2 regions of the Erwinia sp. 009765445 genome follow, and region 1 is predicted to be linked to the other one. Evidence: predicted binding sites of a transcription regulator. Region 1 holds the regulator's gene; the other holds the start of a gene.

Region 1 (4,227 bases):
GGCAGAGAGATCCCCCAGATGCACGGGCAAACCTCTGGCCTCGATCATCTGCAGGGGATTGTGGTCACCAACGTTTCGCAGGGCGGCCCGGCTGCCAAGGCGGGGCTGCAGGTTAATGATGTGATCACCAGTGTGAACCACAGGCCTGCCGTATCGGCACTGGAAACGATGGATCAGGTAGCCGAAATCCGTCCCGGTACGGTGATTGAGGTGGAAATCATCCGCAATGACCGCAAAATGACGCTGCCGGTGACCGTACTGGAATATCCGGGGAATTAAGTTCAGGCGGGGGAAAACAGTGGGCCAGGAGAACTCTGGCCCGACGCGGGTTTACTTAACAAACTCTTCGCCCAGCGTAATATCTTTCTTCAGCGTATCCAGCATGCCTTTCAGTGACTGCTCTTCATAAGCACTCAGCGCACCAATCGGTTTACGTTCCGCAATGCCATTCTTACCCAACAGCAACGGCTGAGAGAAGAAGCGGGCATGGGTTCCCTCACCTTCAACGTAAGCACACTCCACCACGTTACTTTCACCGTTAAGAGCACGCACCAGAGCAAGGCCGAACTGAGCTGCCGCCTGGCCCATCGACAACGTAGCCGATCCGCCACCCGCCTTGGCTTCCACCACTTCTGTACCGGCGTTCTGAATGCGTTTGGTCAGGTCAGCGATTTCCTGATCGGTAAAGCTCACGCCTGGGATCTGCGACAGCAGAGGCAGAATGGTCACGCCTGAGTGACCGCCCACTACCGGCACGTTCAGCTCTGACGGGTTTTTTCCCTTCAGTTCAGCGACAAAGGTATTGGACCGGATAATGTCCAGCGTGGTCACGCCAAACAGTTTGTTCTTATCGTACACGCCCGCTTTCTTCAGCACCTCGGCAGCAATCGCCACGGTAGTGTTCACCGGGTTAGTGATGATGCCAATCAGAGCTTTAGGACAAGTACTGGCAACCTGCTCAATCAGATTCCGCACGATACCCGCATTCACATTAAACAGGTCAGAACGGTCCATACCTGGCTTACGTGCCACACCAGCGGAGATCAGCACCACATCCGCGCCGTGCAATGCCGGAGTGGCATCTTCGCCACTGAAACCTTTGATTTTGACTGCCGTGGGGATATGGCTCAAATCGACGGCCACGCCTGGCGTAACCGGAGCAATGTCATACAGAGAGAGTTCTGAACCTGCCGGAAGCTGGGTTTTAAGCAGAAGTGCGAGAGCCTGGCCAATACCGCCAGCTGCGCCGAGAACTGCAACTTTCATCCTAAACTCCTTATTATAGTAAACATTAATTGCCGGGAATCCATCTGGTTATGAAGGTAGTCGACCCGTATGGTCTTAGCGAAAGCTTTCATTCTACTTTGCGCGGTGGCGCAGAGAATACAACGAAGCCGTGGAGATTGAACGCATAAAGTCAGGACGCACTTAGTTGCCCTTCACAGCAGCTGGCAGACAATGTCATTCGGCGTACAGTACAACTGTAACACTTATCAGGACAACATCAATTTTATAACATTCCGTTCACTTTTTAAGCAACACCCGCCGCCTTCAGAACATTTTTTCCCCGGCAAAGTTTGTTAGACTGCCGCTCCCGACGCTACGGATAGCAGCAGCCACCACTTCCCGTTTGCATAAACATTCACTTAATTGCATAATCATGTAATACCCTGCCAGGGGAATCTTTTTCTTTCTGACTTTTTTAGCGGGCACCTATGCGTAATCCATCAAAACAAGAAGATCTGATTAAGGCGTTCAAGGCCTTACTAAAAGAAGAGAAGTTCAGTTCTCAGGGCGAGATTGTTGCGGCGCTGCAGGAGCAGGGCTTCGAAAATATCAACCAGTCCAAAGTTTCACGCATGCTGACCAAGTTTGGTGCTGTCCGCACGCGCAATGCAAAAATGGAAATGGTGTACTGCCTGCCAGCCGAGCTGGGCGTACCGACCACCACCAGCCCGCTGAAGAACCTGGTGCTGGATATCGATCATAATGATGCGCTGATTGTGATCCACACCAGCCCGGGCGCCGCGCAGCTGATTGCCCGCATGCTGGACTCACTGGGCAAGCCGGAAGGGATCCTTGGCACTATTGCCGGCGATGACACCATCTTTATTACCCCGGCACGCCACGTGACCATCAGGCAGCTGCTTGACTCGGTGATGATGCTGTTTGAACAAGAGTTATAAGTAGATGCAATTAAACGCATAGCTTTAACCTTCAACTAACCGCAATGCATCATCAGCTTTTCCAGAAGCCGGCATCCGCCGGCTTTGCTTTATCTTCCCCTCCCCAGCCGCCATATCAGCATGATGCACTGCCCTGGAGCGTAAAAAGCAGTGGTTAAAAGGATGTATAACCGTCTCGTAGCGTGATCGACCACAGATTAGCGCACAAATGGTTAAATTCACATATCCCGATGTTTTTACATGCATTTAACATGATAAGGGTAAATTATAAGCATTTTTTATAACTGAAGGTTATTAAAAACAAGTGTATTGGCTAAGTATCGCAACAAAATATTATTAGCATGCTATTAATTTTTTACGTTATCAGATCTATACTTGTTTTCGTGATGCGAATCACACAACGCAAAAAGATAAAAACAGACGACGAGGAAAATATCATGAACGTTAAAACTACCATTGCAACTTTGAGTGTTATTTCTGCCCTGTCTTTTGGTGCTTTTGCAGCTGATTCTGTCAATGCAGATCAGGCGCAAAACATGCAATCAATCGGCACCGTCAGCGTCAGCGGCGTGACCGCGTCCCCAATGGATATCAACGCTCAGCTGAATCAGAAAGCTGATGCTCAGGGCGCATCTGCTTATCGTGTTGTAGAAGCCTATGTAAACGGCAACTATCACGCCACCGCAGAGCTGTACAAATAACAGAAGTTTCGCAAGACAAAGAGTTAGTCAGACATAAAAAAGGTAACCCCAAGAATAATAAACGCTTTTTAGCCCTTTCGGTTACCGCCCCCTCATCTGGAGCATTGATCATGAAAACCAAAATAGCAATCGCAGTCCTCGGCCTGGCCTCAGTTCTCTCGTTCGGTGCTAATGCCGCACACCTGGTGACTGACCAGCAGGTACAGGACCAAAACCTGCAGTCAATGGGCACCATTAGCGTAAGTGGTATCGATGGCGCACCGACTGATATCCGTCATGAGCTTTCTCTGAAAGCCGACGCTCAGGGCGCATCATCTTACCGTGTGGTAGAGGCCTACAATAACGGCAACTATCACGCTACTGCAGAACTGTATAAATAAGTCCGGCACTGACGCGGACGTACTGAAGCGTCCGCCCGTGACATCGACGACCTGGTCATGATGTTGAAACCCGCAGGTTGTTGAACACAATGAGGAGAAGATTATGAAAATCAAAACAACCATCGCTGCATTGAGCTTGCTGTCAGCTGTCTCTTTTGGCGCTTCTGCTGCCCAACTGGTTAATGCTGAACAGTCAGAAAATCTGCAATCTGCGGGGACAATTACTTTAAGTGGTGTGGCCGGTGCGCCAATGGATATCCGTCAGCAGCTGTCACAGAAAGCGGATCGGCAGGGTGCCAGCGCCTATCGTGTTGTCGAAGCACGTAATGACGATACCTGGCACGTGACCGCCGAGCTGTATAAGTAATTCCTCGTCGGCGGGCTGTGTCGAAAGCAGCCTTTGACGAACCCTTTGGCCCCGCTCGCGGGGCCCTTTTTGTCACTGCATGTCTTAACGAACGTTGAAGCGGAGCTGTCCCTCCAGCTCCTCTTCAGCTTCATCAAACAGTAAAATCAACGCGCCATACCGCCTCTTCTGCCCCGTTCCCAGATGAATAAACTCAATTTCTAACGGCAGCGGCAGCAACTCTGCATTCACCACGTCCCACAAACTGTCCAAATCGCAGACTGCTCTGTCAGCCAGTGCAAAGCGTTCGCTGAACTGGCGATAAAAATGGGCCTGGTCGACAATTTCGTCAAAATCAAAAATCTCTGTTCTCATGCTGGCTGCTCCACAAGGCAATCAGTCGGGCGACCTGCAGGCCGCCCGGTGAGTTACAGTCCCCCGATGTGCAGGGCCTTCACTTCCATAAATTCTTCCAGACCCAACACCGAACCTTCACGGCCCAGTCCTGATTCCTTCACGCCGCCAAAGGGGGCCAGCTCGGTGGACACCGCACACTCGTTAATGCCGACCATGCCACTTTCCAGCGCGGCAGAAACACGGAAGACACGCTGCAG
Region 2 (4,227 bases), on a different contig from region 1:
GGGTGTTTTTTTGTTTCTGGCGTTTGAGCATTTCTCCCTGCCTCTTTCAAACTCTTTCCAGGCGAGTCAGCACCCGCCCGGATAGCCCGCTATTTCCCCGGCGTCAGAGCTGCCCCGCTGGCAAACCAGGCCTTAATTCCGCCCAGAATCGACTCAGCCACCTGATGCTGAAAACGAGTAGTGCGCAGTTTACGCTCCTCTTCCAGATTGCTGATAAAGGCCGTCTCCACCAGTATCGACGGAATATCCGGTGCCTTCAGTACCGCAAATCCGGCCTGATCCACCGTTTTCTTATGCAGATGGTTCACTTTGCCCAAACGTGACAGCACCTCTTTGCCGAACTTCAGGCTGTCATTGATGGTCAGGCTCTGCACCATATCGAACATGGTATGGTCGAGATAGCGGTCACCGCTCATGCTGACACCACCAATCAGGTCTGATTCGTTCTGCGTCTGTGCCAGATAGCGCGCTGCGGTACTGGTGGCTCCTTTGGTGGACAGTGCAAAAACGGAGGAACCTCGTGCTGCCCGGTTGGTAAAGGCATCAGCATGAATGGAAATGAACAGGTCGGCACGCAGCTTACGGGCTTTGGCTACCCTCACCTTCAGCGGAATAAAAACGTCTTCATTGCGGGTCATGTATGCCCGCATGTTCGGCTCTTTGTCGATCAACACTTTCAGCCGACGGGCAATTTTCAGCACAATGTCTTTTTCGCGCGTCTTATTCTTTCCTGTCGCCCCGGGATCCTCACCGCCATGCCCCGGATCGAGCATGATGACAATCGGGCGATCTTTCCCGGCTTTTCCCGGCAGTGGTGCTTTTGGCGGCTGATCTTTATCAAGATTGCCTTTGTTGTAATCCTCCAGCAACGCCAGCAGCGGATCGTCCTCATGCTGATAACTTTTCCCCTTTGCCGGATAGAGGTCCAGCACCAGGCGGTATTTGATCCCGGCAACCGGATCCAGCGTGAAAAGCTTTGGCGTGACGTTTTGCTTCAGCTCCAGCACCAGCCTCACCGTGTTTTTGTCGAACTGGCCAACCCGCGCATTTTTAATATAGGGATCGTCGCTGCGCACCAGGTTTGCCACCCCGTTCAGCACGTGATTCAGGTGCAGATTATCGATATCCACGACTACGCGCTCAGGATGACTCAGGGCGAACTGTTTGTATTTCAGTGGGGTGTTGGATTCAAGCGTTAAGCGGGAGTAGGTCGAAGAAGGCCAGATGCGGATGGCGACCACATGGCTGGTGGCCGCAAGGCCCACTTTACTGACGCTGAGCAGCAATACTGCCCCCGCGCTTTTTAACCACCGGCGTCGGCCTGGCGAAGGTAAATCTGACATGCCACTCCAATCTGATTGCTGTTTTTTTAAGGAAAATAAAGCCAAATAACTACCAAGTTCGAAAACTTTAGCGAATCCTGCTGATAGTGTCACCAGGAAATAGCCCTCCGGCGTACCAAATAAGATCTTTTTCACGCTACAGTTAAACAGAGGCGTAACGAATTGCCCCTTGCGCCTGAGCGATAAAAGAATAAAAATACACTTTTAGCGAATAATAATTCATAGAGGATTAGTCGTGAAGGAACGGAGTACCGAGCTGGTTCAGGGGTTTCGTCATACCGTCCCCTATATCAATGCCCACCGTGGTAAAACGTTTGTCATTATGCTGGGTGGTGAAGCCATTGAGCATGAAAACTTTTCAGGCATCGTCAATGATATTGGCCTGCTGCACAGCCTGGGCATCCGCCTGGTGGTGGTGTACGGTGCACGACCGCAAATCGATGCCAACCTGGCCGAACATCATCTGGAACCGCTGTACCATAAACACACCCGCGTGACGGATGCCCAGTCGCTGGAGCTGGTGAAGCAGGCTGCTGGCCGTCTGCAGCTGGATATCACCGCCCGCCTGTCGATGAGCCTCAACAATACTCCACTGCAGGGTGCGCACATTAACGTGGTGAGCGGTAACTTTATTATCGCGCAGCCGCTGGGCGTGGATGATGGCGTGGACTACTGCCACAGCGGGCGCATCCGCCGTATTGATGAAGAAGCGATTCATCGCCAGCTCGACAGCGGTGCTATCGTGCTGATGGGTCCGGTAGCCGTTTCCGTCACCGGTGAGAGCTTTAACCTGACCTCGGAAGAAGTTGCCACCCAGCTGGCAATCAAGCTGAAGGCCGAGAAGATGATCGGCTTCTGCTCCGAGCAGGGTGTCACCGACGGCGAAGGGGATATTATCTCCGAGCTGTTCCCCAATGAAGCCCAGCAGCGTATTGAAGAGCTGGAAAAGAGTGATGACTATCTTTCCGGCACGGTGCGTTTCCTGCGCGGTGCAGTGAAAGCCTGCCGCAGCGGCGTGCGCCGCAGCCATCTGATCAGCTATCAGGAAGATGGTGCCCTGCTGCAGGAGCTGTTCTCCCGTGATGGTATTGGTACGCAGATCGTAATGGAGAGCGCTGAGCAGATTCGCCGTGCCACCATCAATGATATCGGCGGTATTCTGGAGCTGATCCGCCCGCTGGAGCAGCAGGGTATTCTGGTGCGACGCTCGCGCGAGCAGCTGGAGATGGAGATCGACAAGTTCACCATTATCGAGCGTGATAATCTGACCATCGGCTGTGCTGCACTGTACCCGTTCCCGGAAGAGCAGATTGGCGAGATGGCCTGCGTGGCGGTGCATCCGGATTACCGCAGCTCATCGCGCGGGGAAGCTCTGCTGGAACGGGTTGCGCTACAGGCTCGTCAGATGGGGCTGAAAAAGCTGTTCGTACTGACCACCCGCAGCATTCACTGGTTCCAGGAGCGCGGCTTTATGCCGGTGGATATTGAACTGCTGCCGGAAAGTAAAAAGCAGATGTACAACTATCAGCGCCGCTCCAAGGTGCTGATGGCCGACCTGCGCCATGCCCGTCTTGCCTGAAGCGCAGGCATTCTTCCGCCTTCAGTGAGTTTCTGCAATCAGGTACGAAATCACCTTCTCCACCCCGGGCACCTTACCGTGCCTGATTTATTCCAGAGTCTGCCCCGCGGCGGGCATCCTCCCTTTGCTGTGGGGTGCCGGTTTTTTTTCAGGAATCGCTTCTCAAAGAAGTACCAGGAAATCACCGCCAGCAGGGTAGTAATCAACACGGTTAACACCAGCCCACCCCATGGACTGGCGGAATACCATCCCCTGTCAATCAGCACCTGAATCACCGGCCAGTGAAACAGATACACACCGTATGAGAAATCACCATAGCGGCCTGCGGGCACTTGTTTAAACATCCCCAGACAAAACAGCAGGACTACCGATGAGAACGCCACCGGCTGGACCAGCTGGGACAGCATCGTATCTCTGGAAAGAATAAACAGCACCAGTGAAATCACCGCGATCTCCCTGAGTCTGTCAGCCACCCGCCCACTGAGGGCAACCAGCGTGCCGAAGAAAAAGTAGCTGGACAGGCTGACAAATTGCTTTGCCAGCATATCCGCTTTAGCCCCGCTGTAGACCCAGGTGAAATAGTAAAACCAGCCGCAGGAGATCAGGTAAATAATCAGCCAACAGGTGAACGGCCGGGATTTCATCAAAGGAAAAACCAGCGGCAACAGCGCATACAACGTCAGCTCTGCCTTAATGGTCCACAGCGAACCGTCCATTGACTGGACGGGATTGTTGAGAAACACACCGGGCAGCGAGGGCTGAATAAAATTCATAAAGCTGATATTGGCCAGGGCATATTTCAGCGTGGTTTTACTGATAAAGAACTCGCTCAGCGGATAAGAAGTCAGAGCTGCACCGCTGATAATGCAGGCAACAATAGTAAGCAGATAGGCAAGAATAATACGCCGGGCGTGTTTTTCAGCATAATCGCGCCATGACCTGCATCGCTGAAAACTGAGGGCAATCAGATAACCGCTGATAGCGAAAAAACCTTTTACTGCAAAGCTGCCGCTGAACAGGTGCAACAGAAAACGTAGTGACTCAGAACGCGAAACCGCCGCCGCATGAACCAGCAGGACAATAAAAGCCAAAACCAGTCTCACCAGGTCAAAATTATTTTTATTACTCATCTGTCTGCTTCCTTTCAACGCCCTGAACAGACGGCACAATCAGGCTAACTTCCGTGGTAACTGCTTAAAACGCTAAACCGGATGGATCAGCATAAAAGTCCCGGATACATGATAGCCAGTAACGGACTGTTTTCTGGCGACGGTGTTGTAATAGAGGTAATACAGGAGCATCAGT

What was found. Region 1 encodes ArgR, which controls arginine synthesis, uptake and breakdown. Its sites were predicted from a motif close to ANTGAATAAAAATACANT; they were not measured.
Region 2: a site for ArgR is predicted at 1,529-1,546, ahead of argA (amino-acid N-acetyltransferase). Genes of this name have one in related genera too.

Annotation. Positions count from the first base shown of each region.
Region 1 covers NZ_JBYUWC010000014.1:34,980-39,206, reverse strand. The annotation lists gene degS (outer membrane-stress sensor serine endopeptidase DegS) at 1-279, shown strand, start outside; gene mdh (malate dehydrogenase) at 331-1,266, opposite strand; gene argR (transcriptional regulator ArgR) at 1,716-2,186, shown strand; gene yhcN (peroxide/acid stress response protein YhcN) at 2,624-2,887, shown strand; gene yhcN (peroxide/acid stress response protein YhcN) at 2,998-3,267, shown strand; gene yhcN (peroxide/acid stress response protein YhcN) at 3,371-3,634, shown strand; gene AC3Y5R_RS16055 (barstar family protein) at 3,719-3,988, opposite strand; gene AC3Y5R_RS16050 (NAD-dependent succinate-semialdehyde dehydrogenase) at 4,042-4,227, opposite strand, start outside.
Region 2 covers NZ_JBYUWC010000004.1:241,457-245,683, reverse strand. The annotation lists gene amiC (N-acetylmuramoyl-L-alanine amidase AmiC) at 90-1,343, opposite strand; gene argA (amino-acid N-acetyltransferase) at 1,579-2,922, shown strand; gene AC3Y5R_RS05880 (acyltransferase family protein) at 2,973-4,052, opposite strand; gene AC3Y5R_RS05875 (EpsG family protein) at 4,125-4,227, opposite strand, start outside.